DNA from 4 places in the Streptosporangium sp. NPDC002544 genome. Region 4 is predicted to be linked to each of the others. Evidence: riboswitches for the same ligand, from Rfam matches in the RefSeq annotation. Region 4 holds a riboswitch; each other region holds the start of a gene.
The links. A riboswitch is a leader RNA that binds a small molecule or an ion and turns the genes downstream of it on or off. The one in region 4 is predicted to bind cyclic di-AMP.
Positions count from the first base shown of each region.

Region 1 (7,502 bases), on a different contig from region 4:
GGATCGGTGATCGTCTCCGGCATGCTCACGGGACTGGAACTCGCCTTCCCCTCGCATGCGATCGGAGACGAGCTGGCGGCTCTACTGACAGCATGCTCCGAATTGCTCGCCGGCCATTCCGCGGCGGCGACACCACGGCCCCTGATCGCTCTCGGAGGTCTGCTCGCGGCGGGTCTGATCTTCGTCCGGGTCGGGTACTGCACAGCAAGCGTGCTGTTTCTCGGCCGGCGCGGCCGTGCGCAGCATAGGAGTGCCGTCCGGCTCGTCGGCCGCCAGGATCGCGAGCTGGGTGCGCTTGTCGTCAGGCACGACGAACCCGCCGCCTACTGCGTACCCGGTCGTGGCGGTCTGATCGTGATCACCAGTGGCACCCTGGCGACGCTGGGACGCCAGCACGTGGCAGCGGTACTCGCCCACGAACGGGCACACCTCGCCGGTCGCCATCATCTGCTGCTGGCCTGCGCCCAAGCACTGGTTCGCGCCTTCCCCTGGATACCTCTCTTTGTTCGCGCCAGCAGGGAGGTTCCCCGCCATGTGGAGTTACTGGCCGACGATGTGGCCGCTCGCGAGCATCCGCGGACCGTCATCGCAGCGGCCCTGATCGCCGTGGCCGGGGCGTCGACACCGATCGCAGCCATGGGAGCGGGCGGCGAGACCGCCCTGATCCGTATCAGGCGGCTGCTGTCACCCGCGTCACCGGCGCTGTGCAGGCGCGAGAAAATACTCGGCGCTCTCGGCGTCGGCGGGCTGCTGGCTGGTCCTGCGGTTGTGCTCGTCCTGCCCTCCCTGATCGTCTTCCTGGCCACCTGCCCCGCACTCACCTGAGCAGACATCGACGGCTGGCGAAACTACTACGAACAGTAGTAATTTGATGCTGATCGGCAGGAAGGACATCGAGCTGCACATGTGGACTTTTCGGCAATGGCTCGTCGGACTCATCGCGGCGGTTGTCACCGCTTTGGCCGTCGGTGTTCCCACAGGAATCGTCGAGACGTCGCTCTTCACCAGGATGACGCCGGTGCTGTGGTGGAACTATCCAGTATGGGGACTGACGGCCATTCTCACGGGCTTGATCACCGCTACCTACGTCGCCCCGGTTCAGCCGCCACCGAGTCAGCAGAAGAGGACCCTCATCGGTGGACTGCTGTCGGCATTCGCAGTCGGCTGTCCTATCTGCAACAAACTTGTCGTGATGGCTCTCGGAGTGAGCGGCGCGTTCACCTATTTCGCTCCCGTGCAACCCATCCTGGCCGTTGGATCCGTGATTCTGCTCGCCGAGGCTCTCCGTCGCCGGATGCGGGCGCTGCGCTCCTGCCGGCCCGATCTTCGATCCTCCGGCCCGGCCTCGTCGCTCCGGAACAGCGTCTGACACTCACGACAGCGTGAGGTCCACTTCTGCGGGCGCCTGGGGGTAATCCACGCCCAGGCGCCGGTTCTTGCAATGCCGTTGACTTAAGGGTCGGCCCCGGGAGCGCAGGCAGATACGATCTTCACAGTGGCTTTGGGGGCTTTGCCTGCTGGACGGGGTGGGGGCGTTTGGGATCCCAACCGGTGTAGCGGATGAACTTGCGCTTTATCTGCCGGATGACGGTGCGCCCACATTCAGCCGGTCGAGAGCGAGGAAACCATCGGCGCCCATCCGATCACGGCGCTTCTGTGAGTCGCGCGTAGCTACCGGGAGGGGGTGGTTTTACAAGGGCCTTCGACCAGATCGCTAGATCAAAAGCGTCCGAAGAAGTCGAGCATGGCCTTTGTGCACATGTCGGCATGAGTGATGATCCCAGCATGACCGGCCTGGAAGATCTCAAGGAATTCTCCGTTTGGCAGGACATCCGTGGCTTGTCGTCCCCCGCGAGGCGGAAAGTAGAGATCATGCTCGAAGGCGATCACTAGGCAGGGCGCAGCGATCCTGGCCAGCAGAGCCATCCGCTGATCTTCATCGAACCAATCCCAGACTGCGGCGAGTTGGCCGTGCAGGCCGTCCCTGTGCCTCCAGGTCGGAAGTGCAAGCAACTCGATCCATTCGGTGACCTGGGGGGCGTCGTCCTGCAGCACATGCGAGGGAACGGCTGTGCGCAATGTCTCCACCAGGAGGGAGCTGTCCGGCAACGTGCCGACGGCGGCGAACAGATCCCGTTGCGCTCGGGTGAGCATGCGCGTGAATTCCGTCGTCGGTCCCGCACTCCCGATGAAGACGCCGGCCCGCACGAGGTCGGGGCGCGCTCTGGCCAGTACTTCGACTGTGAAGCCGCCGAGAGACACCCCGACGAACCTGCAATCCCGGAGTCCCAGGTGTTCACACAGCGCTCCTGCGTCGGCGGCGAGGTCGTCGACGTTGTACGGCGGAGCCGGCGCCTCCGATGGAGCCACGCCGCGAGCCGCGAACGCCAGGACCTGATACCCGGCGCTGACCAGTGCGGATCGCACATTCCCCGCGTCCCACCAGAAGATGGGCATGCCCGTCCCTCCGAGCAACACCACCGGCTCGCCTTCACCAATCAAGTCGTAGGCGATACGTACACCATTGACCCATGCCTCATTCACTTCAAGCCCGTCCTCGTCGAACACGTCTGGGTGAGAGCCGTGCATGCCCACCGTTTCCACAGGCACCCCCACGGTTGCCGACATATGCCCGGTGACCCCACGCACGTCGTCCGCAGGCGAGGGCTCGACTCCCACCCGCTTAGCACGGACCGAAGCGACTAGCCGCAACTAAGCTTCGTTACTATAGATGATAGTAGATCAAAAGCGCATTAAGCTCGATTGTTCACTATAAAGGGATCCCTACCACTACTTGACATAGTTGATTTCCTCGACAGAAGTCAGGCAGAGGTGAAAGCCGGCCGGCTGGTTCCGGCTCGACCGTGCCTGTCCACAGCGCGGCGGGACAGGCAAAGGAATCCCTTTGAGCACTACTTCTGGCAAACGCGGCGAATGAACCACGATGCTGAAAGCCTGCGGTGTCCAGATGTAGATCATATCTGGACACCGCCGACCGACTCATGGCCTACAGTCGGTCGAGAAGCTCCTGCATCTGCTTGATCTCAGCCTGCTGGGCGGTCTCGATGGTCCTGGCGAGCTCTTTGGCCTTGGGATCGGCCCCGTCGCTCTGCTCGGTCTTGGCCATTATGATCGCCCCCTTGTGATGGGCGATCATCAGCTCGGCGAACATCCGGTCGAACTGGGCGCCCTTTGCCTTTTGGAGCTTGACCATGTCCTCCTCGGTCATCATGCCGGGCATGACATGCCCGCCGTGGCCCTCCGGGGCGGGAGCCTTCCAGGTGGACAACCAGTCGGTCATGGTGGCGATCTCCGGCCCCTGCGCGGCCTTGATCTTCGCCGCCAGTTCCTTCACCTCCGGGTCGGAGGCCCGGGTCTCGGCCAGTTTGGCCATCTCCACGGCCTGCTCGTGATGCGGGATCATCATCTGCGCGAAGGTGACGTCGACTTCGTTGAAGGAGGCTTCCGGCTCCTGGCTTGCGGTAGTGGCGGGAGCGGGGGCACTGCTGGTCATGCCGGTGTGGCCGGTCATCGCGTCGTCACCGCCTCCGCAGGCGGTGAGCAGCGCGAGAGCGCCGACTCCCGCCGTGGCGGTCAGTGCGAGCCTGCGAAAGGCGGATCGGTTGGTGAACATCTCTACTATCTCTTTCCGGTCAGTCGTATCTGCGTGCCGATCGTCTGCGGGCGGATCTTTGATGCCGTCCGCGGAGGCGATCGGCCTATACGCGCAGAACCGAGAGACGCGCCAGGCGTAGGGCCGTCCTCCGCGGGGGCGGGCGGGCGACGAGCAGCGTCGGAGAGGCGTCGGCCGATCGGGCCTGCGAGATCTGCCGCGTCCACAGGGGCGCCATACCGATGAGGAGAAGGAGAAACGAGGTGAGTACGGCCAGGCAGACGGAGCTCGGATCAAGGGCCGGAGGAGTGTCATCACGCTCTGAGACCAGTTGCCCGGCCTGGGGCATCAGGGTGGGACGGAGCACGGTGCGTGCTTTCGGCACTCCATGATCAGCGGTAAAGGCGTGTCCGAAGGCGGCAGGCGTGCCGTCATGCCCCCGCCGGTGGTCCAGGTGCCCCAGGGTGTGCATCCCGGCGACGCCCAGAATCAGAGCGATCAGAAGAAAGCGGCACAGCACCAGCAACGTGGACCGGCGGGCTGAGCCGTCCATCGTCCGCCCCCCTCGCGCTTGCGGTCCGACCTTTCCAATCTTCCTACGACCTATAATCGTAGAACAGTCGGCGCGAACATGGGGCAGGAAGCTCCCCGTGGGAGCGAACAGCCACGAGACACACGACGTGAGCTCGCGATCCTGCCCGACCTGGGCATAAGCGGCCGGCATGACGCAGTGGTCTGGACATCGTGACCAGGAAGTGAACGATAGGGACACTGCGAAGGAATCGCATGGTCAAGGCTCGCAGGGTAGAACAGCCGCCCGGCCGTCAGATCGAAGGCTGATGAATCACTGCACAAACATCTACTACTAACTATAGTAATTAGTGGCGGCCAGGTCCCACCCCGCTGACCGCCGACGCCGCCGTCCGGGCCCGAGCCCGGACGGCGGTGGATCCTCGCCCTCTTCGCACTGCTCGGCCATCGGACAGGTTCGCATCGCCGCGTGGGCCAAGGCGCGATGGACATCGGGGCAGGCGATGACCCGGGGGCTGTGGCTGATGGGCGCATCGTTCGTACCGCCGGCGCTCAGCACCTCACTGGCTCCCCAGCATCTGAATGCTGCCTCCTGGCTCGCGTATGCCGTGGCATTGGCGTCGGCGCTCATCACGACCTGCCTCCTCAGCCTGGCCACCATGATGATCTACCCGTTCGAAATGGCGACCATCGCCGCGCTCGGCGGGGAACGCATGATCGGCATCTACTACGGGTTCTACAACACCTTGTCCGGGGTCGGCATCGCGGCTGGAAACCTGCTCACCGGGACGGTGCTCGATTTGACCTTCCGTGGAAGCCCGTACCCGACGACCTTGCTCTCGTCGCGGACCTTCCGCTTCAACCACACCTTGTCGACGTTGGCCTCGATCGTGTGGATCTTGCCGCCCTCGACCTTCTCCACGAGGCCGACGTGGTCGATCCCGTCTGTGTCCTTTGAACCCGACCAGTCGTAGAACACCAGGGCGCCCGGTTCGGGCCTGTCGGACCAGGCCCCCTGCCTCTTGAACCAGACCGCGTGGGCCGGGGTGTACGCGTACTCGCCGACGAAGTTCTCGACTCCCGCCCGGTTGGCTGCCCAGGCGATGAACATGTCGCACCAGGGGGCGGTCTTGAACTGGGGGGCCGGATCGATGTTGGCCGCGTACCACGCGCCGAACTTGGTGTACTGGTCGTCCTTCTCCCGGTAGCCGAGTTCCGGTCGTACCACGTCGAGCAGATCTTCAGCGATTGGATCCATCGGTTGGCGGTTCGCCCCTCTCCTCGACCGCCTACCGGGTTAGCTGACGGGGTCGGGCCAGGAGCCGCCCTACCGCGGTGCGCGTCGCGGATTCACCCCACTGGAACTTGGGTTCCCGGTTCCCGCAGCCTGAGGCCGTGAGGATTCGGCGTCCGGCCGGTCACCTTCCTCGAAGACAGATCACCGGCCGGTAACGATTGAGCATAGTAGAAGAAATGCCCGAAAGGAGGGGAACCTGCCGAAGAAAGCCCTCGTACAGGGCACTGCATGCCGGATTTGGCGCGATGGTCCTGCTGGTGCAGGATCACCTACTAGCCTCCATCGGAGGGAGTTCAGTACGGGGCGTCACACGACAGGCGGCCCCCTACTTCGGGGAGAGGAGAAGCGTGACGGCTGCGTCCCGTGGGATTCGGCGTCCTAGCATATTTCGAGCTCTGGTCTCGATGTTCGTCGCTGTGGTCATGTGTGTGGGCGTGGCCTCGGCAGGCCATACCGAGCCCAAGCCCACCGCCAAGGAACTCCGTAAGGAGCTGGCGGAGCTGCAGAAGCGGTCAGAGACCATGATCTCCGAGTACTACACGGGACGGGTCGAGCTGCAGAAGGTGGAGAAGGTGGAGAAGGTGGCCCGCGGCAACCTGCGGCGGGCGCAGCAGGACTTCGAGCGGGCCGCGGGAGAGATCCGTCTTCTGGCCGCCGAGCAGTACCGCACCGGCGGGATCGGGGCGGCCTCCGCACTGGTGAGCGACGTCGATCCCACCGCCATGCTGAATGGCCTGGCGCTCACCCAGCAGCTCATGAGCGAGCAGGACGCCAAGCTGCAGAAGTTCATGAAGGCTCGCGACGCTCACCGCCGAGCGCAGACGTCGGCGGAGAAACGTGCCACGGAACTACGCGAGTCGCTCAAGGAGCTCGACGTCCAAAAGGACCGGGCCGAGAAGCTGATCGACAGGATCAAGGACCGAATCGACCTGCTCTATCCGACCCCGGGGGCCAGAAGCGCCGACGGGACGTGGGTTCCCCAGTTGCCGTCGGGGCCCGACAACATCACGCCTCGGATGCGGTTGGTCCGGCAGCTGATCGCACAACGGTTCGGCCCGCAGTTCGGGATCGGGTGCTACCGGGTCGACGGTGGCGTCCAGGGTGGCGGTGAGCACCCGCTGGGCCGCGCCTGCGACTTCATGCTCAGCCGTGGAGGAGCCCTGCCGTCGGCGGCCGAGACCAGGCGGGGCGACGAGATCGCCACGTGGGCGATCAAGAACGCCCGGCGCCTGGGCATCATGTACATCATCTTCCGCCAGCGGATCTGGCATGTCCGTAGCGGAGCCTGGGCGATGATGTCCGATCGCGGTGGCATCACGGCCAACCACTACGACCACCCCCACATATCGGTCTACTGAAGTGAGATGGTATGAGGCGCGTCCTCGATGACGCGTTTCCGGTGTGTTCGCTCAGCCCAGCGTGGCGAGCAGCTCGCGGCAGGCCTGCTCACACGCACGGCATGCCTGAGCACAGATGGCGCAGTGGCTGTGCTTGGTGTGCTTTTCACACTCCTCGGCACACGACTTCGAGATGCACGCCCGCGGCGGCGCCAACGACGCCGTCCGCGCCCTGCTCGACCTGGCCCCTCCCAGAGCGGTGGTCATCCGCGACGGCGAACCGGTCGAGGTGCCCACCGCCGAGGTTCTCGAAGGAGACCTGCTGCTGGTCCGTCCCGGGGCGAAGATCCCGGTCGACGGGGTGGTCGAGGACGGTGAGAGCGAGGTGGACGAGTCCATGGTCACCGGCGAGAGCCTGCCGGTGCACAAGCAGCAGGGCTCCACGGTCATCGGCGCGACCATCAACCGCAACGGCACGCTACGGGTGCGCGCCACCAGGGTGGGCGCGGACACCGCCCTGGCGCAGATCGTCAAGCTCGTCCAGCAGGCCAGAACTCCAAGGCCCCCGGGCAGCGGCTAGCTGTATTGACCCGCAGGGTTGTTGACGCGGGTGGTCGGCGGCGCGATCACCTTCGTCGCCTGGTTCTTCCTCGCTGATGAGCCGTTCGGCGTCGCGATCCTGTTCGCCATCACCGTCGTGGTCATCACCTGCCACGACGCGCTC
Region 1 is NZ_JBEOWJ010000055.1:6,146-13,647, forward strand. Features, by position in the region: gene ABT061_RS45630 (M56 family metallopeptidase) at 1-825, shown strand, start outside; gene ABT061_RS45635 (hypothetical protein) at 872-1,369, shown strand; gene ABT061_RS45640 (alpha/beta fold hydrolase) at 1,720-2,568, opposite strand; gene ABT061_RS45645 (DUF305 domain-containing protein) at 3,008-3,634, opposite strand; gene ABT061_RS45650 (hypothetical protein) at 3,720-4,166, opposite strand; gene ABT061_RS45655 (CHAP domain-containing protein) at 4,881-5,402, opposite strand; cyclic di-AMP (ydaO/yuaA leader) riboswitch at 5,415-5,563, opposite strand; gene ABT061_RS45660 (coiled-coil domain-containing protein) at 5,846-6,799, shown strand; gene ABT061_RS45665 (four-helix bundle copper-binding protein) at 6,851-7,045, opposite strand; partial or broken gene ABT061_RS48510 (HAD-IC family P-type ATPase) at 6,960-7,502, shown strand, end outside.
Region 1: it holds a riboswitch for cyclic di-AMP, as region 4 does, so the genes downstream of both, ABT061_RS45655 (CHAP domain-containing protein) here and ABT061_RS21795 (CHAP domain-containing protein) in region 4, are expected to answer to the same signal.

Region 2 (7,502 bases), on a different contig from region 4:
GACGTCCGCGTGCTGGAGCTGGCCGCGCTCAAGGGTGTCTTCACGGACGTGGTCGAGGACTCCGTCACCTACGTCAACGCCCCGCTGCTGGCCAAGGACCGCGGCGTCTCGGTCGAGCTGGTCACCAGCGCCGAGAGCCCCGACTGGCGCAACGTCGTGACGGTCCGCGGCGTCCTCGCCGACGGCCGTGCGGTCTCGGTCTCCGGCACCCTGTCGGGTCCGCGGCAGATCACGAAGATCGTCGAGGTCAACGGCTACCAGATGGAGATCGAGCCGACCGACCACCTGTCGTTCTTCACCTACACCGACCGCCCCGGCGTCGTCGGCGTGGTCGGCCGCATCCTCGGCGACCACTCGATCAACATCGCCTCGATGCAGGTGGCCCGGGACGTCAAGGGCGGCAAGGCCCTCATCGCGCTCACCGTCGACACCGCCATCCCGGCCGACGTGATCGACCAGATCGGCGCGGAGATCGGCGCCGACAGCGGCCGCTCGGTCGACCTGGCCGACTAGGGCCTGCCCCGCGGATCTTGCCGTGGCGAGGATCGGTCAGGCGGTGTCTCGCAGGGCGGAGGAGGGAGCCGTAGCGTGCTGCGGTGACCGACGACAACGCGGCGAGGCGCCGCCTGGGCGACCGCGGTAGGCAAAAGATCCAAGGGACAGGGCCTGGGCCCGATAGGCAAAGGATCCACCGAGGTGGCCGCCGCCCCGCATCGCGGGGCGGCGGCCACCTTTCGTCTCAGTATGTGAGAAGTGTGTACGCCGGGCGAGACGGTGTTCCGGCCGCCAGGTAGCCTGGGATGAAATGCGCCAGGTCCCAGCCTGCCGCGACGGGGCCTGACAGGGGTGGGCCGGCAACTCTCTGGCACCACGCCCCAGATCACCGGTCCGTGACCCGGACCCGTGACATCAGGCCTGGTCGGAGCCCTGATCGGAGTCTCGACCATTGCCCCTGCTCGCATGCGACCGAGACGAGATTCGCCATGTACGACATGTATCCCTGGAACCACGCCGAAGAGGTCAAGGACGAGGCCGCCGAGGCGCTCCAGACCGCCCTGGACCGCCGGGACAACGGTGGTTCCCCCATCCGCTGAACCTGTTCCCAGCGCCGGCGGGGTTCCCGCGGCTGATCAGCCGGCGTGTCTCATCCGCCGGTCGCGATCTCGATCTGCTCGGTCGACTTGACCCCCTGCGGATCGGGGCGCACCGCGCCGACGAAGGAGGACCGGCGCCAGGCGCTGAGCTTCTCCTCCTTGACCACGTCGCCGCTCCGCGGGGCGTGGACCATGTAACCGGGTCTGGTGATCATGCCGACATGGCCGAGGCCGCTGAAGAAGGCCAGGTCACCGGCCCTGAGGTCCTTCCAGGCGATCTTCTTGGAGAAGGCGGCGTACTGGTCGTTGGTGACGCGGGGCAGCTTGATCCCGGCGGCGCCGTAGGCGCGGAGCATCAGGCCTGAGCAGTCGAAGCCGCCGTTGCCGGTGCCACCCCAGACGTAGGGCGTGCCGCGCTTGGACATGGCCCACTTCACGGCCTTCTGCCAGGCGGGCCTGGGGGTCGCGCTTTTCACTGCCGCCTTCAGCCTGACGGTGCCGAGTGCGGGAGCTTCGGGGGAGGGGAGAGGGGCGGCGGCCAGGGCCGCCGTCGGCGCCATGGCCGAGGCCGCGAACACCGCGGCACCTGAGACGAGAATGGACAGGACGCGGGAGTACATCTTGCCGGACAGGATGATTCCTTCCATAAGGCCGGCCGGGTGAGCTGTCGGGCTCGGGCGTGGAGGCCGCCCTACGGCGCGAGAGTGCGCCGATTCGCCCCAAGGAATCCCGTGATGGCGGCCGGGAGCGCGCTCCGGGGGAGGAGCGGGTTCCCGGGGGCCCGGTGGATCCCGGAAAAAGTGGTTCCCCGGCTCCGTACGGGCCGGTAAGGGGGTGGTCCGTACGGATTAGGCATCGATGTGAATGGGGAGGACGATAACGAAACCTCGCGAAACGGTCAATAGGGAGCAAAAAAGGACAAAACGATCACATGGGTGGACGTGCGGACACGTCCGAAGAGTGAGACCGGTGTTCGATCACCGAGACGGACAGGTAAGGTGCCTGCATGGATTCGCGTAACATTCGCCTGGCGGTCATCCCCGGGGACGGGATCGGAGTCGAGGTCGTCACCGAGGGTCTGAAGGTCCTCGAAGCGGTCGGCACCAAGGTGGAGACCACCACGTACGACCTCGGGGCCAAGCGCTACCACGAGACCGGCGAGACCCTGCCCGACCCGCTGCTCGACGAGCTACGCGGATACGACGCGATCCTGCTCGGCGCGGTCGGCGACCCCAGCGTGCCCCCGGGCATCCTGGAGCGCGACCTGCTGCTCAAGCTCCGCTTTCAGCTCGACCACTATGTGAACCTCCGCCCGGTCAAGCTCTTCCCCGGCGTCGAGACGCCGCTGGGCAAGGCCCGCCCCGAGGACATCGACATGATCGTCATCCGGGAGGGCACCGAGGGCCCCTACGCCGGTGCCGGAGGCGCCATGCGCCGCGGCACGCCGCACGAGATCGCCACCCAGGAGTCGCTGAACACCGCCTACGGTGTCGAGCGCGTGGTGCGCTACGCCTTCGAGAAGGCGGTGGCCCGCCCCCGCAAGAAGCTGACGCTGGTCCACAAGACCAACGTGCTCACCTACGCCGGTGACCTCTGGGCCCGCACGTTCGACCGGGTCAGCGTGGAGTACCCCGAGGTCCAGACCGACTACTGCCACGTCGACGCGGCCTCGATGTTCTTCGTCAGCCAGCCGGAGCGCTTCGACGTGATCGTCACCGACAACCTCTTCGGTGACATCCTCACCGACATCGGCGCGGCGATCGCCGGTGGCATCGGCCTGGCGGCCAGCGGCAACGTCAACCCCGACCGCACCGCGCCGAGCATGTTCGAGCCGGTCCACGGCAGCGCCCCCGACATCGCGGGCCAGGGCAAGGCCGACCCGACCGCCACCATCCTGTCGGTCGCCATGCTCCTGGACCACCTGGGACTGGCCGACGAGGCGGCCCGGGTCGAGCAGGCCGTCGCCGACGACCTGCTCGAGCGGCTGGCCGGCTGGGCCGGCCGGACCACCCAGGAGATCGGTGACGACATCACCGCGCGAGTAGCCGGCTGAGGAAGCCGCCCCCTCGACCCCGATGCGCCTGGCGGCTCCTACGAGCCGCCGGGCGCTTTTTGTTTCCCACGCACTGCCGGTTTTCGGCATGGATGCAGTAGTTTCCCGTTACCCGGTCCAACGCAGAATGGACCCGAGGGTAAGCCAGACATCAAGATAAGGATCCGCGTCATGACCACCGCTCAGAAGCTCAGCTTCGACGTGCAGCTCTCCGACCACGCTCGCACCGCGGCCGAGCGCGAGCAGGTAATGGCGGCTCCGGGGTTCGGCCAGGTCTTCACCGATCACATGATCTCGATCGACTACACCGAGGGCGAGGGCTGGCACGACGCCCGGCTCATGCCGTACGGCCCGCTCAGCCTCGACCCCGCGACCGCGGTCTTCCACTACGCGCAGGAGCTCTTCGAGGGCATGAAGGCGTACCGCCAGCAGAACGGCGCGATCGTGACGTTCCGCCCCGAGGCCAACGCCGCCCGCTTCAACACCTCCGCGTTGCGGATGGCCATGCCCGAGCTGCCCGAGGAGACGTTCGTCGAGTCGCTGGAACTGCTCGTCCAGACCGACCGCGAGTGGGTGCCGACCACGCCCGGACACAGCCTCTACCTGCGCCCTTTCATGATCGCCACGCAGCCTGCGCTCGGGGTCAACTACCCCTCCAGGACCTACAAGTACATGGTGATCGCCTCTCCGGCGGCGGCCTACTTCGGTGGTGGGCGGGCGGTCAGCGTCTGGCTCTCCACCGAGTACACCCGCGCGGCCCCCGGCGGTACCGGCTTCGCCAAGTGCGGCGGCAACTACGCGGCGGCCTTCGTGGCCCAGCGCCAGGCTGTCGAGCAGGGCTGTGACCAGGTGGTCTGGCTGGACGCGAGCGAGCACCGCTACGTCGAGGAGATGGGCGGGATGAACCTGTTCTTCGTCTACGGCGACCGCCTGCTGACCCCGGCGCTCACCGGCACGCTGCTGCCGGGCATCACCCGCGACTCGATCCTCGCTCTGGCCTCGGACCTCGGCCTGCGGGCGGAGGAGGGGCGGCTGTCGATCGAGGAGTGGCAGCGGGGTTGCGAGTCGGGCGAGCTCACCGAGGTCTTCGCCTGCGGCACCGCCGCGGTGGTCACCCCGGTCGGCTCGGTCAAGGGCGCCGACCGCGCCTGGACGATCGGCGACGGCACCCAGGGGCCGGTCACCGAGCGGATCCGCGAGGAACTCGTGGGCATCCAGTACGGTTCCCGCCCGGACCCGCACAACTGGGTCCACAAGATCTGCTAGTCCCGCGTTCCGCGTGCGGCCCCGATTGACCCGGGGCGGTTACCTGCGGTGTCGGCTCTTACGCGGCATCTGACCCGGGATGATGCCCCACATGTGCGAAGTGGGGCAGCACGGCGACAGGTGCCGCCAAAGGGCGCGAGGAGACCTGGCCAACACGTCTACGGTCGGTCACCTCGGTGGCAGCCGGAGGAGGCCGGGTCTCCGCCTGGCCGGGCCTCCTCCGTGAGCGGGTCTATCCTTCGATCAGCTTGCCGGTGTCGACCGTGAGGTTCCACGGCGCGGGCAGCTCAAGAGGCTTGCCGATCGACTCGGTGATCTCGTCGGCGTAACCCTCCGGGCCCGGTCGGCTGAGCAGCCTGAAACGGTTCGCGAAGGTGTCGATCACCAGGTAGAGCGGAACTCCCGCGAGCGCGCAGGCCCGCGGCTTGACCACATGGTCATCGTGAACGCTGCTCGGGGAGACGACCTCTGCGACCAGCAGCGTGGCGTTCGCGTACACATGGCTGGGATCCCAGAGGCGAGGGTTCGGGGGAACGACGATGAGGTCGGGTTCGAAGCGGTCCGCCTGCACCTGAAGGAGTAGCCTGGCTTCCGGGTAGACGCGCCATCCTTTCTCCATGGAGAACGGTATGAGCTGGGCCATGAGCTGGTACACGACGTCGGCGTGAGCGATCGTGGGCATCTCCCTCACCACGATCCGGCCGTTGATGATTTCGATTCGATGCTTCTCGAATCGCTCGACGAGCTCCAGGTAGAGTCGCTCGAGCTCGCCCTGATCGGTGATCTGGTAGGCGATCGATCTTTCCATGAGTAGTCCCACAGGGTCATCCTTCCCTCCGCGCGGGTGGGCACAACGTGTTCTGCACGTCACTTAAAGTAATCGAAAAGGTTTGCGCCCGCCCCGGGTTTGGAAAAGTTCTCGTCAGTGTTTTCGAATCATGGTGAGGCCGTCGGCGATGGGGAGCATGATCGAGGTGACCCGCCCGTCGGCGCTGACCATGTCGTTGAACTCGCGGATGTGCCTGACCGTCTCGTCGTCCCTGCCGGGATCGGCGACGTGGCCGCTCCACAGCGTGTTGTCGACGAGGATCACCCCGCCGGGGACCAGCCGCGACATCAGGATCTCGTAGTAGACGGGATAGTTGACCTTGTCGGCGTCGATGAACGCCAGATCCACCCCGGGGTGCTCGGGGAGCTCGCGCAGCCGTTCGGCCGCCGGGCCGATCCTCAGCTCGATGCGGTCGGAGACCTGCGTCCTCTCCCAGTATCTCCGGGCGACCGCCGTCCACTCCTCGCTCACGTCGAAGCAGGTGAGCCGGCCGCCGGGGGCGAGCCCGCGGGCGAGGCAGATGGAGGAGTAGCCGGTGAAGGTGCCCACCTCCACCGCGTTCCCGGCGCCGCCGATCTGGGCGATCATGGTGAGGAAGCGCCCCTGGTCGGGGGAGATCTGCATTCCCGCGCTGTCGCCGGTCAGCTCGCGGGTCTCGACGGCGAGCGCGTCGAGGACGTCGTCGGGCAGGGTGGTGTGCGCGAGCAGATACTGCCCCACGGCGGGGTCGAGGTAGGTCGCCTTCATGGGCCTCATTCTGGTCGGTACGAGGTGGTCGCGGGGGGTGAACCCGAGCCGTGTCGGCGGATCGCGGGTCTCAAATCCTAAGATCGATGTGTCAGATGCTGTCAGCGTGTGGCAGACTCCAAAGCATCATGTTCTACGGTCTGCTCATTATCGGCAGGCGCGCTGGCTGAAAAGGGACACCGCCAGCGCGCAGACCTCTCACGTCCGTGAGGGGTTTTTTTGTTTCTCGGAGCCGAATGAGCGCGCGGCGAATCATCGAACCGCGAAGGAGAACGACATGGCCGACGACCGCTTCCATGTGTACGACACGACCCTCCGTGACGGAGCCCAGCAGGAGGGGCTCAATCTCACGGTGGCCGACAAGCTGGCCATCGCGCGTCACCTGGACGGCCTGGGCGTCGGTTTCATCGAGGGTGGCTGGCCGGGGGCCAATCCCAAGGACACAGAGTTCTTCAGGAGAGCTCAAACAGAGCTCGACCTGAAGCACGCGCAGCTCGCCGCGTTCGGCGCGACCCGCCGGGCAGGTGTGAAGGCAGCCGACGACCCGTTGGTGGCCGCGCTGCGCGAATCCGGCGCGCCGGTCGTGACCCTTGTCGCCAAGAGTCACGACCGGCACGTGGAGCTGGCCCTCCGCACGACCCTGGAGGAGAACCTCGCGATGATCCGCGACACGGTCTCCCACCTGCACGCGGAGGGCCAGCGGGTCTTCCTCGACGCCGAGCACTTCTTCGACGGCTACAAGTCCAACCCGGCGTACGCGCTGGAGGTGCTGCGCACCGCCGCCGAGGCGGGAGCCTCGGTCATCGCGCTCTGCGACACCAACGGGGGCATGCTCCCCGACGAACTGGCCGAGGTCGTGCAGGCCGCCGTCGGCACGTCCGCCAGGATCGGCATCCACTGCCACGACGACACCGGCTGCGCGGTCGCCAACTCCCTGGCCGCGGTGAAGGCGGGCGCGACCCACGTGCAGGGCTGCGCCAACGGCTACGGGGAGCGCTCGGGCAACGCCAATCTGTTCACGGTCGTGGCCAACCTGCAGCTCAAGCGGGGATTCGACCTGGTGCCGAGGGAGGCGCTGGCCGACATGACCAGGATCGCCCACGCGATCACCGAGGTCACCAACGTCACCCCCAACTCCCACGCCCCCTACGTCGGGGTCTCCGCCTTCGCGCACAAGGCCGGGCTGCATGCCAGCGCGATCAAGGTCGATCCCAACCTCTACCAGCACATCGACCCCGCCGAGGTCGGCAACGACATGCGCATGCTCGTCTCCGACATGGCCGGACGCGCCTCGGTCGAGCTCAAGGGCCGCGAGCTGGGCTACGAGCTGGCCCCCGACACCTCGCGGGAGCTGGTGATGCGGGTCAAGGAGATGGAGTCGAAGGGCTACACCTTCGAGGCCGCCGACGCCTCCTTCGAGCTGCTGCTCCGCGACACCGTCGCGGGCGAGCGCAGGCGTCACTTCCAGGTCGAGTCCTGGCGAGTGATCGTCGAGCAGAACCGCGGCGGCGAG
Region 2 is NZ_JBEOWJ010000005.1:290,851-298,352, forward strand. Features, by position in the region: gene serA (phosphoglycerate dehydrogenase) at 1-513, shown strand, start outside; gene ABT061_RS09960 (C40 family peptidase) at 1,145-1,741, opposite strand; cyclic di-AMP (ydaO/yuaA leader) riboswitch at 1,729-1,959, opposite strand; gene ABT061_RS09965 (3-isopropylmalate dehydrogenase) at 2,101-3,147, shown strand; gene ABT061_RS09970 (branched-chain amino acid aminotransferase) at 3,319-4,413, shown strand; gene ABT061_RS09975 (Uma2 family endonuclease) at 4,646-5,221, opposite strand; gene ABT061_RS09980 (O-methyltransferase) at 5,336-5,989, opposite strand; gene cimA (citramalate synthase) at 6,267-7,502, shown strand, end outside.
Region 2: it holds a riboswitch for cyclic di-AMP, as region 4 does, so the genes downstream of both, ABT061_RS09960 (C40 family peptidase) here and ABT061_RS21795 (CHAP domain-containing protein) in region 4, are expected to answer to the same signal.

Region 3 (7,502 bases), on a different contig from region 4:
CGAGGGCTCCGCGCAGGAGCAGACGCTCTCCCGGCTGCGTGAGCAGTTGGCCGCCCAGAAGAGCGCTGCCAAGGAGGAGTCCGAACGGCTGCGCGAGCAGCTCAAGGCCTCGCGCTCGGAGGTCTCCGACCTGCGCCGCAGGCTGCACGAGGCCCGGGAGCGGGCCAGGGCGGCCGAGGCGCGTGCCGCCGACGCCTGGGAGGCGGCGGAGGAGGCGAAGGCCGCCGCGGTCTCGGCGGGGAGCAGCGTGGAGAGCGAGCTGCGCCGTCTGCGCGAGCGGCTGGCCGACGCCGAGCGTCAGCTGGAGTCGACGCGCAGGGCGGCCCGTGAGGGCCGCAGCGTGGAGGACACCAAGGTCCGCATGCTGCTCGACGCCCTGCAGGACGCCGCCGCGGGGCTCCGCAGGGAGCTCGCCCTGCCCTCCGGCATCCACCGTCCCGCCGACTCGGTGGCCTCGGTGGCGCCGGGCAGGCAGGGGGTTCAGGCGGTTCCCGCGCGGGCGCTCGCCGACGACGACCCCGCCCTGCTCGACCAGCTGCTCGCGCTGCCGCAGATCCACCTGATCGTCGACGGCTACAACGTGACCAAGACCGGTTACGGTACGTTCACCCTCGCCGACCAGCGCAATCGCCTCCTCACCGGCCTCGGCGCGCTCTACGCGCAGACCCGCACCGAGCTGACCTGCGTTTTCGACGGCGCCGAGTTGAACGGGCCGGTCCCGGTGTCGGCACCCAGGGGGGTACGGGTGATGTTCAGCGCCCCCGGGCAGATCGCCGACGACCTGATCCGCCAGCTGGTCCGCGCCGAGCCCACGGGACGCGCGGTCGCGGTGGTCTCCTCGGATCGGGAGGTGGCCGAGTCGGTCCGCAGGATGGGCGCCCGGCCGGTTCCCTCGCTGCTTCTTCTCAGACGTCTGGGGCGGGCGTGAACCTTTCCCGGTGATGGCGCATCGAACCACCGGAAGGTATTTCGATCTCCCCAGGGGCACTCGATGAAGAAGATCATAACGCTCGCCGTCGCCGTTCTGGCCATCGGGGCGACCGTTGCCACACCGGCCGCCGCGGCTGCGGCGGCCGGCATTCCCAAGGGCTTCCTGCTGTACGAGAAGGACGCCGCGAAGAAGGACGACAACCCCGAGACCAACTGGACGGTCAGCAACTCGGTGAAGGCCCGGCTGGCCGTCGACCCGTGTGACAGGGCCGCGCCGGCCGCGACCGGCAGGACGGCCGCGCGGACGGTGACCTTCACCGGTGTCCCGGACTTCCTGAAGGTCGAGCAGGTGATCCTGTACCGCTCGAAGGCCGCCGCCGCCGGAGCCGTGGCCCAGCTGCGCTCCGCCCTGACCACCTGTGGTTCCAACACCAACGCGGGCTCCACCTACCGCTACGTCTCCTCGCGCCTGACCGGGCTCGGAGACGAGGCGCTGAAGGTCTCCGGGCAGGTCTACTACGGCAAGAAGGCCGGCGTGGGCGGTGACCGCAGCGTGCTGGTCAGGAAGGGCAACGCGGTCCTGGTCTACCTCTGGGGCGGCGAGTACTCCAAGCCGGCGAAGAGCGACTGGACCAGGCAGCTGAGCGACGCCAGGAAGATGACCGCGAAGATCTGCGACATCGCCGCCTGCTGACCGGGCGATTCGGGGGCCACCCAGGGAGACCTGGACTGCTACCTGCAGCTATAGGGCTAAACACGGGAAAAGGTGATCTAAACCTTACTTGTTCTGTACTATTCGCCGCAGGTCTGTGCAGTCTGGAGGCGTTGACGTGGCCGTGGCGGGTATGCCGGTTGGACTCATTCGGATACCGGTGGCGGCCGGGCTCGCCCTCGCGCTGCTGATGGTGCCGGTGAGCGGGGCCTCCGCGGAGCCGAAGCCGACACTCGCCCAGGCCAAGAAGAAGCTGGAGAAGCTCAACGAGCAGGCCGACCAGATCGTCGAGAAGTACAACCAGGCCTCGGAGAAGTGGAAGCGGGCCAAGAAGAAGTACGTGACGCTGAACAGCGAGCTCGCCCGGCAGAGCGAGCAGGTCGCCGGGCTGCGCAAGGAGCTCGTCGCGATGGCGGTCAGCACCTACCAGTTCGGCGCGGTCAACAGCTGGGAAGGCATGATCTACCAGGCCGACCCCGGCGCGCTGCTGAGCGGCCTGGCCTCGGTCGACCAGATGTCGGCCTCCCGGGCCCAGTCGCTGAGTGCCTTCGACGAGGCCACCAAGGCGCTGCGGCTCAACAGGAACCTGGCCAAGGGCGCGCTGAGCGAGGCCGACGAGACGCGCGACGAGCTGGCCAAGGAGAAGGCCAAGGCCGACAAGATGGTCAGGGCTCAGACGAAGATCCTGCGCGAACTCAACGTTTTCAAGACGGGCAACCCCGAGAGCACCGGGATCCAGTACAGCGGCCCCGCCTCGGGCAACGCCCGCGCCGCCCTGCAGTTCGCCTTCGCGCAGGTCGGCAAGCCCTACCAGTACGGCGGCACGGGGCCTGGCGGCTGGGACTGCTCGGGCCTGGTCCAGGCCTCCTGGCGCAGCGGAGGGGTCAGCCTCCCCCGTACCACCTGGGAGCAGTGGAGCTGGGGCACCAGCCGCAAGGTCTCGCTGAACGACCTCCAGCCGGGCGACCTCATCTTCAGTGAGGGCCTGGGCCACGTCAGCATGTACGCGGGCAACGGGCAGATCGTGCACGCCCCGCAGACCGGCGACGTCGTCAAGGTCGTCCCGCTCTCGGCCTACGGCCGTCGCCTCGTCGGAGCCGTCCGCCCCTGACGCGCGGTGCGCGGGTCCCGGCGGCCGGAAAACCGGGTGCGTCGCGCGCGGTGGCGCTGCCAGCATCGGAACATGATCACTTCATGGATGCTCGACGAACTCGCCCATGCCGGTCCCGAGCACCTCGACGCCGCGTTCGTCGCCGGGTTCGACCGCAAGCAGGGCAGGCCCGATCCGGGGGAGGACCTCGCCGCGCTCGCCGGGCGCGGCCTGGGGGAGACGGCGACGGTCGTGGAACTCGGCGCGGGGACGGGGCAGTTCGCGCTGGCCGCGGCGCGGCGGTTCCGGCGCGTGGTGGCGGTCGACGTCTCCCCGGCGATGCACGACTTCCTGACCGTCCGGGCCGCCGAGGACGGCCTGGCCAACCTCGAATGCGTGCGGGCGGGCTTTCTCTCCTACGAGCACGCCGGGCCACCCGCGGACGCGGTCTACACCCGTCACGCCCTCCATCAGCTCCCCGACTTCTGGAAGGCGGTCGCACTCGACCGCATCGCGCGGATCCTACGGCCGGGGGGCGTCCTGCGCCTGCGCGACCTGATCTTCGATTTCCGGCCGGCCGAGGCCGACGCCGTGCTCGGCCGCTGGCTCGACGGCGCGGCCGACGATCCCGCGCTGGGTTACACCCGCGAGGACTACGCCGAGCATCTGCGCACCGAGTACAGCACCTTCCGGTGGCTTCTCGAGCCGATGTTCGACGCCGCCGGGTTCGAGATCGTCGAGGCGGACTTCAGGGAATCGATCTACGGCGCCTACACGTGCGTCCGGCGCTGACCCGTGCTCCGCGGCGGGAGAGGGCACCCTCGCGGCTTCAACCGTGAATTATGGCAAATGTGATGAACATTACAGAAATCGCGATTTGTCGAGCGTCATTCCGGGAGTGTGACGAGAGTCATATCTCAATGGCATAAATGGCCATTAAGCAGGGGTAACAGGAAGATCACGAAGACTTATTGATCTTCTTGTTTGGCGAATGCTTTGCCGAAGGTTGGAGATCGGGGTAACTTCTGGCCTCGCGACGTGCAAGCCATGCCGTCGCGGTGAATGTCGGTCTTCGGGCCGGTGTCCCTATAGAAATCCAACCGGCCGCCGTTCCCCTGCCGGGGACGGACCTCATCGCGGCGGCCCGCCGAATCTATGCAGCCAGGAGGCATGGAACCGGGGACCCAAAAGGCCCGACACAGCGTGGCCAGGGGTGAATCAGCGCATTTGCGCCGTAGGGCATCTTCCAAGCCCGAACCCGTCAGCTAACCCGGTAGGCATCAGTGGAAGCACCAAGGAGAAATCCTGTCTACCACCCCGTGTAACACCCGTCTGTCGCGCCTTTTCCGCCTTTCCCTCGGCGGCATCGCCCTCACCTTGACCGCCTCAGCCGGAGCGGTCACCCTGGGGCCGACGGCGGCCAGGGCGACGACGGACAGCACCCCTGAGATCCTGGTCAACACCGCGGCCGGAGTCTCCGAGCAGGCCGAGAGCACGAAGAGAACCGTGCACAAGGCCAAGGCCGGTACCAAGGTCAAGACCAAGATGAGCAGGGCGGCCCTGCAGAAGGTTCGGGCTCGCAAGGCCGTCTCGACGGCCAAGAAGCAGGTCGGCGATCCGTACCGGTGGGGTGCCTCCGGTCCCGGCGCGTTCGACTGCTCGGGGCTCGTCAAATACGCCTGGCGCAAGGCGGGCGTGTCCATCCCCCGGATCACGCACAGCCAGTACCGGGCGATCAGGAAGAAGGTCTCGTGGAGCCACCTGCGCCCCGGTGACCTGATGTTCTTCAGTGGAAAGGGCCACGTCGGCATGTACGTCGGCAAGGGCCGGATGGTCCACTCGCCGAGCAGTGGCAAGACGGTCCGGATCGTGAAGCTGGAGGGGTACTACAGGTCCTCCTTCGCCGGAGCGGTCCGGCCCGGAGCCTGAGCCCGGGCAGGGGCGCCGGCCCCGTTCCTCACATGTGCGGGGACGGGGCCGCTCCGTTTCCGGCGAAGGCCGCGAGCGCGTGGCCGGCGGCCTGGGCCGGCGCGGATCCGCGCCACCGGATCACGTTCCGCTCCGGCGGCAGAACACGGCAGGTCAGGGCACGCTCGCGCCCCGGCGGGCACTCCCGCGCGGGCCTTCACCCCCGGCCCGAAGGCCGGAGCGCCGGCCCGCGTTCCGCTAGCATCACATCGTTATGTCCGTCCCGAAGGGGCGCCGCACCGTGCTCGCCGGGATGCTGGCGCTGATGAGCGTGGGCCCGTTGGCCGGGACGGGACCTCTCCTGGCCGGAGCCGGCCCTCTCCACCGCGCCGGAGAACTCCCCGTCGGCCTTCGCGACCTGTGGCCCGGTGCCGCCGTCGTCGTCCGGGGCGAGCACTCCCTCGTGATCGGCCACGACGTCGCGCCCGCCGTCCTGCGGGACCTGGCCGCCAGGGCCGACCGGGCCCGCCGCGCGGTCGCGGCGATCTGGGGGCCGGTCCGAGCGGTGATCCTGTTCCCCGCCACCGACACCGAGGCCGCGGCACTCGCCGGAGCGGAGAGCACCCGGGGCCTGGCCGCGATGGCGACCGCGGACCGGGTGATCGTCCTGCCCTCGGGCTACGCGAGGCTCAGCACGACCGGCGGGGACGTGGTGATCACGCACGAGCTCGTGCACGTGGCCACCGGCGCGACCCGTGGCGGCCGGGTGCCGATGTGGCTGTCGGAGGGCTTCGCCGACTACGTGGGCTACCGCGATGCCGGGATCCCGGTGCGGACGGCCGCCGCCGAACTGGCCGCCGAGGTGCGCGCCGGAGTCCTGCCCGCCCGTCTCCCCGGTCCCGCCGACTTCGCCCCCGGCGCCCCGCGGCTCGCGCAGGCGTACGAGGAGGCCTGGCTCGCCTGCCGGTTCATCGCGGAGCGCTTCGGCGAGAAGGCTCTGGTGAGGCTCTACGGCGGCGATGTCGCCGGCACGCTCGGCCTGTCGCCTGCCCAACTCACCGTGGCGTGGCGTGACTACCTCGGAAAGGAACTCGCCTGACATCCTTGTGTCCTTTCCCGGTCCAGGGCTCACCTGGCGGATCTCGCCGTGGCGAGGAGTGGTCGGCGGGTGCCTCGCAAGGCACGGGAGGGAGCCGCGGCGTGCCGCGGTGACCGGTGACGACTCGGCGAGGCGCCGTCCGGCCGACCGCGGCAGGCAGAAGATCCAAAGGACGGGGCCCCGGGTTCGGGCTCCACGCTGGAGGTGTTTGATGACGCTGAGTACGACGGACGCGCCCTCGGGCGTGCGGCCGGCGGGGTGGGCGCTGGCCGCGCTGGGGGTGGTCACGCTGGCGGTCGTGGCGTTCACCACGCCCTGGCGGGCGCTGCCCGAGGGGGCCCCGGCGGTCGTCCCCGATCCGGCCCGCGACTTCACGGCCGAGCAGATCGCCAGGTCCGAGGCGTTCGACAAGCTGGTCAGCGTACCGGGTTACCTCTCCCTCGGCCTGACGCTGGTGGTGGCGGGGGTGCTGGTGGGCACCCCGCTGGGCGCGCGGCTCGTCGGCCGGCTGCGGGGGCCGTGGTGGTTGCGGGCGCTGCTCGGCGTGCTGGCGCTGTCGGTGGCCGTCGCGATGCTGCGCTGGCCGCTGGGGATGTGGTCGGAGACCTACCTGCGCGACTTCGGGCTGTCCACCCAGACCTGGCCGACCTGGACCGTCGACCGGATCAAGAGCATCGGTGTCGGCACCGCGCTGACCGCGATCATGGTTCTGGCGGTGGTCGCGCTGGCGCGGCGCTACCGGCGCTGGTGGATCCCGGCGGCGGCCGGCGCGTTCGCGCTGACGGTGGCGGCCTCCTTCGCCTATCCGGTGCTCATCGAGCCGATCTTCAACGACTTCAGGCCGATGGAGGCCGGACAACTCCGCGACGACCTGCTCGCCATGGCCGCCAGGGACGGCGTGCCGGTGGAGGACGTGCTCGTCGCCGACGCCTCCCGGCGGACCACCGCGCTCAATGCCTACGTCTCCGGATTCGGCGCGACCCGCAGGATCGTCGTCTACGACACGTTGCTCCGGGCGCCCGCCGACGAGGTCGAGCTGGTGGTCGCGCACGAGCTCGGTCACGCCAAGGCGGGCGACGTGCTCTCCGGTACGCTCGTCGGAGCTCTGGGCGCGGCGTTCGGGGCGTGCCTGCTCTACGTGGTGACCTCGGCGGGGGTCGTGCGGCGCCGCGCGGGGATCTCCTCCATCGGCGATCCGAGGGCGGTGGGCCTGGTCATGGGGTTGCTCAGCCTGGCCACGGTGCTGTCAGGACCGGCACAGAACCTGGTGAGCCGGCATATCGAGGCCCGTGCGGACGTCCACGCGCTGGACCTGACCAGGGATCCGGCGACGTTCGCCGCCATGCAGAAACGGCTGGCGGTCACCAACATCTCGGATCTGTCGCCCGACCTCGTGGAGTACGTGCTCTACGCCTCGCATCCCAGCGCGCCGCAGCGTATCGCGCTGGCGCGCTCCTGGGCCCGGCTGAACGGTCTCTCCGAGCCATGAGGCGCACGCTGGTGGTCACGAACGACTTCCCGCCCCGCGCCGGGGGGATCCAGTCGTTCGTGTACGGTCTCATCGCCCGCCGCCCGCCCGGCTCGGTCGTCGTCTACGCCCCCCAGTGGCCCGGCAGCGAGGACTTCGACCTGCGGCAGCCCTACCCCGTGGTGCGGCACCCCACCTCGCTGATGCTGCCCACCCCCGCCGTCGCCCGCCGGGCGGCCGCACTGATCGCCGAGTTCGGCTGCGAGACCGTGGTCTTCGGGGCGGCGGCACCGCT
Region 3 is NZ_JBEOWJ010000066.1:18,777-26,278, forward strand. Features, by position in the region: gene ABT061_RS47545 (NYN domain-containing protein) at 1-928, shown strand, start outside; gene ABT061_RS47550 (hypothetical protein) at 992-1,624, shown strand; gene ABT061_RS47555 (C40 family peptidase) at 1,776-2,753, shown strand; gene ABT061_RS47560 (class I SAM-dependent methyltransferase) at 2,826-3,524, shown strand; cyclic di-AMP (ydaO/yuaA leader) riboswitch at 3,868-4,027, shown strand; gene ABT061_RS47565 (C40 family peptidase) at 4,110-4,661, shown strand; gene ABT061_RS47570 (hypothetical protein) at 4,915-5,739, shown strand; gene ABT061_RS47575 (M48 family metallopeptidase) at 5,951-7,228, shown strand; gene ABT061_RS47580 (glycosyltransferase family 4 protein) at 7,225-7,502, shown strand, end outside.
Region 3: it holds a riboswitch for cyclic di-AMP, as region 4 does, so the genes downstream of both, ABT061_RS47565 (C40 family peptidase) here and ABT061_RS21795 (CHAP domain-containing protein) in region 4, are expected to answer to the same signal.

Region 4 (7,502 bases):
CCTCTGCGGCTTCCTGCCTCGTCGACCCGCGCCACCGGGGTGGCCTTATCGGGTCTCCACAGGCTTGCGAACCCTTCCTGCTCCGTTCCCGCTCATCCAGCGGTATCTGACGCGGTCACGCCGGCATGCGCTGATTCGCCGTTAACGGCGAATCAGCGTTCCCTGCCCCGCCACGACGGAACGGTTATCAACCCTCCGGCCTGAGGGGCAAAGCGCTACGGACGACTCAGGTAGCGGCGCATCCGGCGCTTGGCGCGGTAGCCGATGCGCAGCACGTTCGGCGGGACCTCCACGCGCATCCGGGCGCGACGGCGGGCGGCGGCGTACTCGGGGCCGTCGAGCAGGGACTTGGCGGGAACGAGGCGTCCCGAGCGTGCCTGCCCGACCAGGGAGACCATCCGCGAGACCCAGTCGCTCTCGTCACCGGGATGGAAGTAGTTGTCCCTGCACCAGCCGTCGTCCGGGTCCAGGAAGCGCCCCGCGGAAAGATCGTCGAGGGTGCCGAGCAGGCCACTGTCCTCGAAGACCAGGTTGATCATCTCGGCGCCCACCCCGAAGTCCGACAGCACCAGCAGGGGCACCTTCTGGGCGATCGCCTCCAGCGCGGCGGTCGAGCTGACGGTGACGAACCCGGCCGCGTGGGCCAGGTGCTCGTGCATGGGCCCCGCCGCGAAGCGCACGGCCCCGGCGCGCACCCTGCCCTCCTCCACGAGCGACTGCCACAGGCGCTGGTAGTGGTGGCGCTCATTGTGGGTCTGCCGCTCGCCGTCCAGGGCACGGAGCTTGACGACGACGTCCAGATCCGGCCGCCGCCCGGCCAGTTCGGCCAGGGCCAGCAGGATGCTCTCGCGCTCCTGTCTCCGCTTGGGCACCTTGGCCTGGGTGGCGAACACCACCCGGTCCCGCGGCCCGATGCGGGCGACCTCCTCCTGGCCTCGCAGAAACGGCAGCCGGGCCAGCCCCACCTGGCCGCCCCCGCCCAGCTCGCGGCCCATCGCCGAGAACTCCTCGACCTCCCGCCCGCTGTGCAGCACGAACAGCTCGCATCCGCTACGGAACAGCCAGGCCTTCTCGGTGGCGGGGACGGAGATGCCGGGCAGGCCCGAGACGAACACCGGCCGTGGCCGCAACCCGGCCAGCACCTCGCCGACCAGCACGTCCACCACGGGCCCTGTGCAGGCGGCGAGCACCACGTCGGGCCCGAGCCGCTCGGCGGCCCGGCGCAGCGCGCGGGCCGAGAGCACCGGCGGATCCGCCGCCGAGCCCGCGACCGCGGCACTGATCTGCGCCGGGGACGGGGTGATGGGGGTGCGGATGACCGCCAGTTCCCTCGTGCATCCCGAGGGCAGGTCCCGCAGCAGGCAGGCCGCCCACTTCAGGTAGGAGTCAGAGTCGGCCACGGCCAGGACCTTCAACGAGAACCTCCAACGGGGATCCCCCGCTTCATATCCGATTTCACATGGGCGGACCCGGCGCGGCTCGCATCCCGGGGCGGCACGCCACCGGCCTCCGGCCGCGGGGTCACGAGGTCACGAGGTCACGAGGTCATGCCCCGGTGGCTCCCGTGTCGTGATGGGCGAACATCGACAGGTGGGAGCGGAGCGAGGGGGCCGCCTCCACCGTCCACCACTCGTCCGGGACGTCCACCGTCTCGACCGGGACGCCCCTGGCCGAGAGCAGGACCCGCAGGGAGGTGACCGCGGTGGACGGCAGGCTCAGTACCCGCTGCCCGGCGGCCAGCCCGCGCAGGGTCATCTCGGCGGGGATCCCGCCACCGTAGACGGTGATCCCGGGCTGCTCCCCGACCTTGGCGAGATCGTGGGGGTCCTCCCTGCGGTGCGGGAAGTAGGCCACCGGCCCGGCCGAGCCGAGAGCGGCCAGCCAGCCGAGGTAGTGGTCGCGGTGGATCAGGCCGTTGCGGACCAGCGAGGTGCCGAGGACGACCGTGAGCTCCTTGGGACGGGGCACGCGCAGCGGCTGCGACCGCAGCCAGGCGAAGTCGTGGGTGATCAGCTCGGCCCCTCTCGCCCGTACGGCCTTCGCCAGGTCCGCGGGAACGGGCAGCGCTGTGAAGATCGACAGCCGACCCGAGCGGGCCGCGGCGCGCAACCTGAGTCCGGCCGCCGCGCCGAGGGCGGTTCTGAGCCGTCCCGCCTTCCCCCGGGCCCTCAGCAGGGGCGTACCCGCGTGGCCGACGAGCAACTCCAGGAGCCTGATGGTGGCCAGCCCGTCGTCGACGATCACGATACGGCCGGGGCGCCCGGTGAGCCAGCGGAACTGGACCTTGCCGGAGAAGGCGTCGCCCACCGCCCAGGTCACGCCCCGGCGCGGCCTGGGCATGTCCGGCCGCGCGGCGGTGAGCTCCAGGCCCGGCGGCAGGGTGAGGCGCCCGAGCTCGCGCCCGGTGACGGCCAGGGGGCGGAGCCTCGCCCTGGGCACGAGGTGGCTGCGGGCACCGAGCAGCCCCGCGTGGTGGGCCTCCACGGCGCAGAGCATCTGCAGCGGGGATTCCACCCAGGCGATGGCCGAACCCTGATCCCGCGCGTGGTCTCGACCGTCCTCCACGCCGGGTGATGACCCGTTCACGACTGACCCAAGCTAACCCGGTGGCCTTAAGCGCCGGGGAACCACGGATGAACAGCCGCCCACGCGTGCTTGCGCGCGATCTTTCCTCGACGCGACGGCCGCTCTGCTGTCCGAGGTCGGATACGACCGGATGTCCATCGACCAGATCGCCAGGCGGGCCAGCGCGAGCAAGGTCACGATCTACCGTCGCTGGGCGGGCAAGGAGGCGCTGGTGTGGTACCGGCTGCTCTTCACCGGCAAGCCACTGGATCGGGAGTTCGTCGAGGACACGGTCGACCGGTTCCTGCTCCCGCTGTTCCGCTCCTGGTCCGGCCAGGAGAGCTGAGGCCCGCCCTGCCGCCGGAGGGCCCCTGGGCCGCCGAACCTTGTTCGGGCCTTCCGGGGGAGGAGGACGCATCCGCTCCACACTTTTTACCATCGAATATTTGTTGCAAAGAGTTAAGGCCTGACACCCTTACCGGCGAGCCTCCCGATCACGCCATACCACCCCGGGTCAGGCGATCCACCGGCGGATACCACACGGCTGGATCGCCGAGGAAACAGGGGATCCCGCCCGCGACGGGGCCGCGACCCCGCCCGCCGCGACCGGCCGGAGGACGGGCGTGACCCGCCCCCTTCCCAGGCCAAGCGACCCCCCGCCGTACCCCCGCGACTTGGACGTATCACCAAGTCAGGGCAATGTGTCCTACTTGTAATCGTCTGTCCGAGTGACGTACGTTCGTCCTGTTCATGGCAAATGTCTGGGTCTGTATAGATCTAAGCATTGCCGTCACATTGCCCGACCGTGTTCCACCTGGGCGGAACCCCTCCGCCCGCGGTGAGCACGGCCGCCGAATCCGCGAAGTCTGCGGAACCGGGGAACCACGTTCCTGGGGTGAATCAGCGCGTTCTCGCGCCGTAGGGCACTTCCCAGCCCGAACCCGTCAGCTAACCCGGTAGGCGGCATGGAAGCGAAGCAAGGAGTCGAACCCCGGTATGACCAAGCACCGCCTCACCCCCACCTTCAGCGCCCCCCGCGTGGCGAGCGCCCTCCTGGGCGCCTGCGTCGTCCTGGCGACCGGCTCCGTGGGCTCCGCAGCCCTGGCCGACAGCCACACCGCTCTGAACCCGCCCGCCGAGACGAAGGTCTCCGAGGTCTCGCAGCACAGGCCCGCGAGAACCCCGCTCGAGATCGCGGCCGAGAGGCTGCCCAAGGTCTCCGCCGCGCAGGTCCTGGACCTCGCCTCCAAGCAGATCGGCGTCCGTGAGAACTCCCAGGGCGGCGGGACCAAGTTCCACTCGTGGTACATGTCCTCCCCGCGCGCCAAGGAGACCGTCGCCCGTGACGGCGGCAGCATCCAGGGCTACGCCAACGCCCCCTGGTGCGCGATGTTCGTCTCCTGGGTCGGTGAGATGGCCGGCATCCGGCCCACGATGGGCTGGGACGCCTACACCGTCACCCACGCCAAGTGGTTCAAGAACAACCATCACTGGGGCACCACCCCCACTCCCGGCGCCGTCGTCTACTTCGACTGGGCCGGCGGCAAGAGCCTCGACGGCATCGACCACGTCGGCTTCGTGAAGAAGGACAACGGAGACGGCACGATCACCACGATCGAGGGCAACACCGGCAACGGCAACGTCGAGCAGCGCATCCGGCCCGTCTCCCAGGTCGTCGGCTACGGCTACCCCGTCTACTCCGGCTGATCCACACCCGCCGCCCGCGCCATCCCCCATGGGGCGGGCACCCGGCACCCCCGCCGGTGAACGCGGGCCGATCCGCACTCGCCCAGGGGCGCCGCTCGCTCGAGCGGCGCCCCTGACGGCGATTTCATGGCCAGAGCCCGACGCCGGTACCGGCGGCACCGGCGGGACGGCCACCGCGCACCCACATGGTCGCCGCGCCTCCCGCTCCCGCTTCCGCGAGCAGCCAGTGCACCTCACCCCGATGGTAGAGGGCTACCGCCGGGGCGCCCTGGACATTGTCCACGATCGGGGTGAGGCCGAGACACCTGGCGGCGGCTGCCATCATCTCGGCCATCGTGGACGTGCCGGTGCGCAGGTAGACCATGTTGTGGCTGGGACCGAGCCCGGCGACGAGAATGCCCATGCGCCACAGGGCGACGGCCGCGTCGGCGTCGGTGGCGGTGCCCGGGACGCTCGGGTCGAACTGCCGCCGGGCGTCGCGCCACGCGTTGGTCAACGCCCGCAGGACCCTACGGTGTAGCGTTCTGGGCACCTCGACGCGCATGACCGGCGACCGCTTGAAGCCGGTGTCGCCGGCGTCGGCCTGGGTGACGATGGCCCAGGCCAGCCCTGACAGCAGCCGGGCGATCCGTGCCGCCACCGCCCCGCTGCGCGTCTCCACGACGGGAAGATGACGCGACGCTGTGGCGTGTGTCCCTCCGCCGGTGTTCCCGGGTCCGGCGGAGCGCAGATGTTGCCAGGCGAGCGCCGCCTCCAGCATGCCGTACCCGCCGATCGGAGCCTCCGCGAGGGCGCGGTGGACGGTGCCGCTCGCGCAGTCGAGGCGTCCGGCAGACGGTGACCTCGGGGACGACGCGGTCGGACCGGGGATTCGATAGGCGATCGGGGGGCTTGTCATGATTTCTGATCTCCTGTGCGGTCAGTTTCCGGGGATCGGCCTGTCGTCGGCGACGATCCGGCCGCCGCGGACGCGATAGGCCCACACCGTGACCGAGGAGCCGGCAAGCTCGCCGTCGCCGTTGAATTGGATCTTCGTAGTGATACCGGCGCCGGAGTAGCCGTCGACGAACTCCTCCATGTCAGAGCGTCGCGTCCGGCCGGCGTCGATGCCCCGCAGGAAGACGGTGGCGGCGTCGTAGGCCTCCGCGCTGTAGGTGCCCGGGTCGTGGTCGAAACGGATCCGGTAGCGCCGGGCGAACCCGGGATCCTTCTCCGGCGGCCGGCACGGGCAGGTGAGAACTGCGCCCTCGGCGGCCTCGGCCCCCGCCGTGCGGACGAACCCGTCGTCCTTGACCGCGTCGCCCGAGACGAAGACGGCGCTCACGCCCGCGTCGCGCAGCTCGCGCAGGAGCCGGCCGGCCTGGGTGTAGTAACCGCCGAAGAAGACCACGTCGGGGGCGGCCGATTCGACCTCGGAGACCGCGCCGCGGAAGTCGACCGAATTCGGCTGAACCGAGGCGCTCTGCACCACCAGCGAGCCGAGCTCCTTCATGACCAGCTCACTGAGGCCGCGCCCGTAGGGGCTCATGTCGTCGATGACGAACACCTTCCGCGCGAGCAGCCTCTCCCTGATGTACCGGCCGACCGCCGGTCCCTGCGCGGCGTCGCTGCCCAGGATGCGATGGAAGGTCGATCGCCCCCAGCGGCTGAGGCCGGGGTCGGTGGCCGCCGGGGTGATGGTGCTGACCCCGCCCTGGTTCAGGATCGGGTTGGCGGCCTGCGACTCGCCGGAGAACGCCGGCCCGACGACACCGATGATCGCGGGGTCGGCGACGACCTGCTGAGCGAGTTCGGGCGCCTGCTTCGGATCCCCCTGGGTGTCGAAGTCGACGAGCCCGACGGGGCAGGCCGGATTCCGGGCGTTGTGCTGTTCGACGGCGAGCAGCGCGCCTTCGCGCATGTTGCGCCCGAGGTTCATGGACTCGCCGGTGAGTGGCCCGAAGAAGGCGATACGCAGGCCGCAGCGCCCCTGATCCGAGACGCGCCCCCCGATGTCGGCGCACCCCGGCACGGCCGCCAGCAGCGCCGCCGCGGCGAAGGCGGCCAACCGGCGGGCGCTGCGCATCGATCGCCTCCAGGCGCTTAGGCCGTCCAGCCGCCGCCTGGCGGATGCCTCAGCGTACGGGGGCGTCCCACACCGCGGGCGCCCGACATGAATTCTGCGATGATGATCATGAGGATTCGATGAAGATCCGGTGAAGGGGGAGAAGTACCACGGAAACGGGAACCGATCCGATCTCCGGAGGAGAGATTCGTCAGGAGCCTTCATGCGAGTTCCGCGATGCCCTGTGATCACACGCGGTGACCGGGCGGGTGAACGCCCGGACGCCCCCGGCCCGCTCCGCACGCGGCTGGTTGAACTCTCCTGACAGGTCGCCACCCTCGTCTTGAACTCCCCCGGCGGATCGCTACCCTCGTCCCATGCGTGTGATCGTCGTCGAGGATGATCCCGACGTGCGGGGTGCCGTCGTCTCCGGGCTGCGTTCGGCCGGCTTCGCCGTCGACGAGGCGGCCAACTGGAGCCAGGCCGACCTCAGCATGAGCGTCAACGACTACGACTGCCTGATCCTCGACCGGATGCTCCCGGAAGGCGACTCGGCCGACGAGCTCCACCGGCGCCGTCAGGCCGGCATGGCCATACCAGCGATCATGCTGACCGCGCTCGACGACATCAGCGACCGGGTGGCAGGCCTGGAGGCCGGCGCCGACGACTATCTGACCAAGCCGTTCTCCACCGACGAACTGGTCTTGCGGGTGCGCGCCCTGTGCCGGCGCCGCACCACGATGGTCCCGCCGGTCCTGCGCGTCGGCGACGTCACGCTCGACGTGGCCCGCCGGGAGGTCCGCCGCGCCGGGGTGCTGCAAACCCTCACGCCCAAGGAGTTCGCGGTCCTTGAGATCCTGATGACCCACCAACCGGCTGTCGTCACCCGTACCGAGCTCATCGAGCACTGCTGGGACGAGCGGGCCGACCCGGCGTCCAATGTGGTGGACGTCGTCGTCAACCAGCTGAGACGCAAGCTCGGTGAGCCTGCCGTGATCTTCACGATGCGGGGTACCGGTTACCGGGCCGGGCCCGTGCGGCTGTGAACCCGCTACGTCTCCGCGGCCCCGATCCCGGCGGCAGGGGTCAGAAGGGGACCCAGCCGACACATCTGCAGACGACCGGGCGCCTCAACGGGCTTCGGGTCCGCCTGGCCCTGCTGCTGACAGCCCTCAATGTGATGGGT
Region 4 is NZ_JBEOWJ010000013.1:215,739-223,240, forward strand. Features, by position in the region: gene ABT061_RS21780 (DUF6716 putative glycosyltransferase) at 216-1,400, opposite strand; gene ABT061_RS21785 (hypothetical protein) at 1,546-2,514, opposite strand; partial or broken gene ABT061_RS21790 (helix-turn-helix domain-containing protein) at 2,684-2,911, shown strand; cyclic di-AMP (ydaO/yuaA leader) riboswitch at 3,405-3,543, shown strand; gene ABT061_RS21795 (CHAP domain-containing protein) at 3,562-4,272, shown strand; gene ABT061_RS21800 (hypothetical protein) at 4,397-5,170, opposite strand; gene ABT061_RS21805 (branched-chain amino acid ABC transporter substrate-binding protein) at 5,192-6,337, opposite strand; gene ABT061_RS21810 (response regulator transcription factor) at 6,694-7,362, shown strand; gene ABT061_RS21815 (sensor histidine kinase) at 7,359-7,502, shown strand, end outside.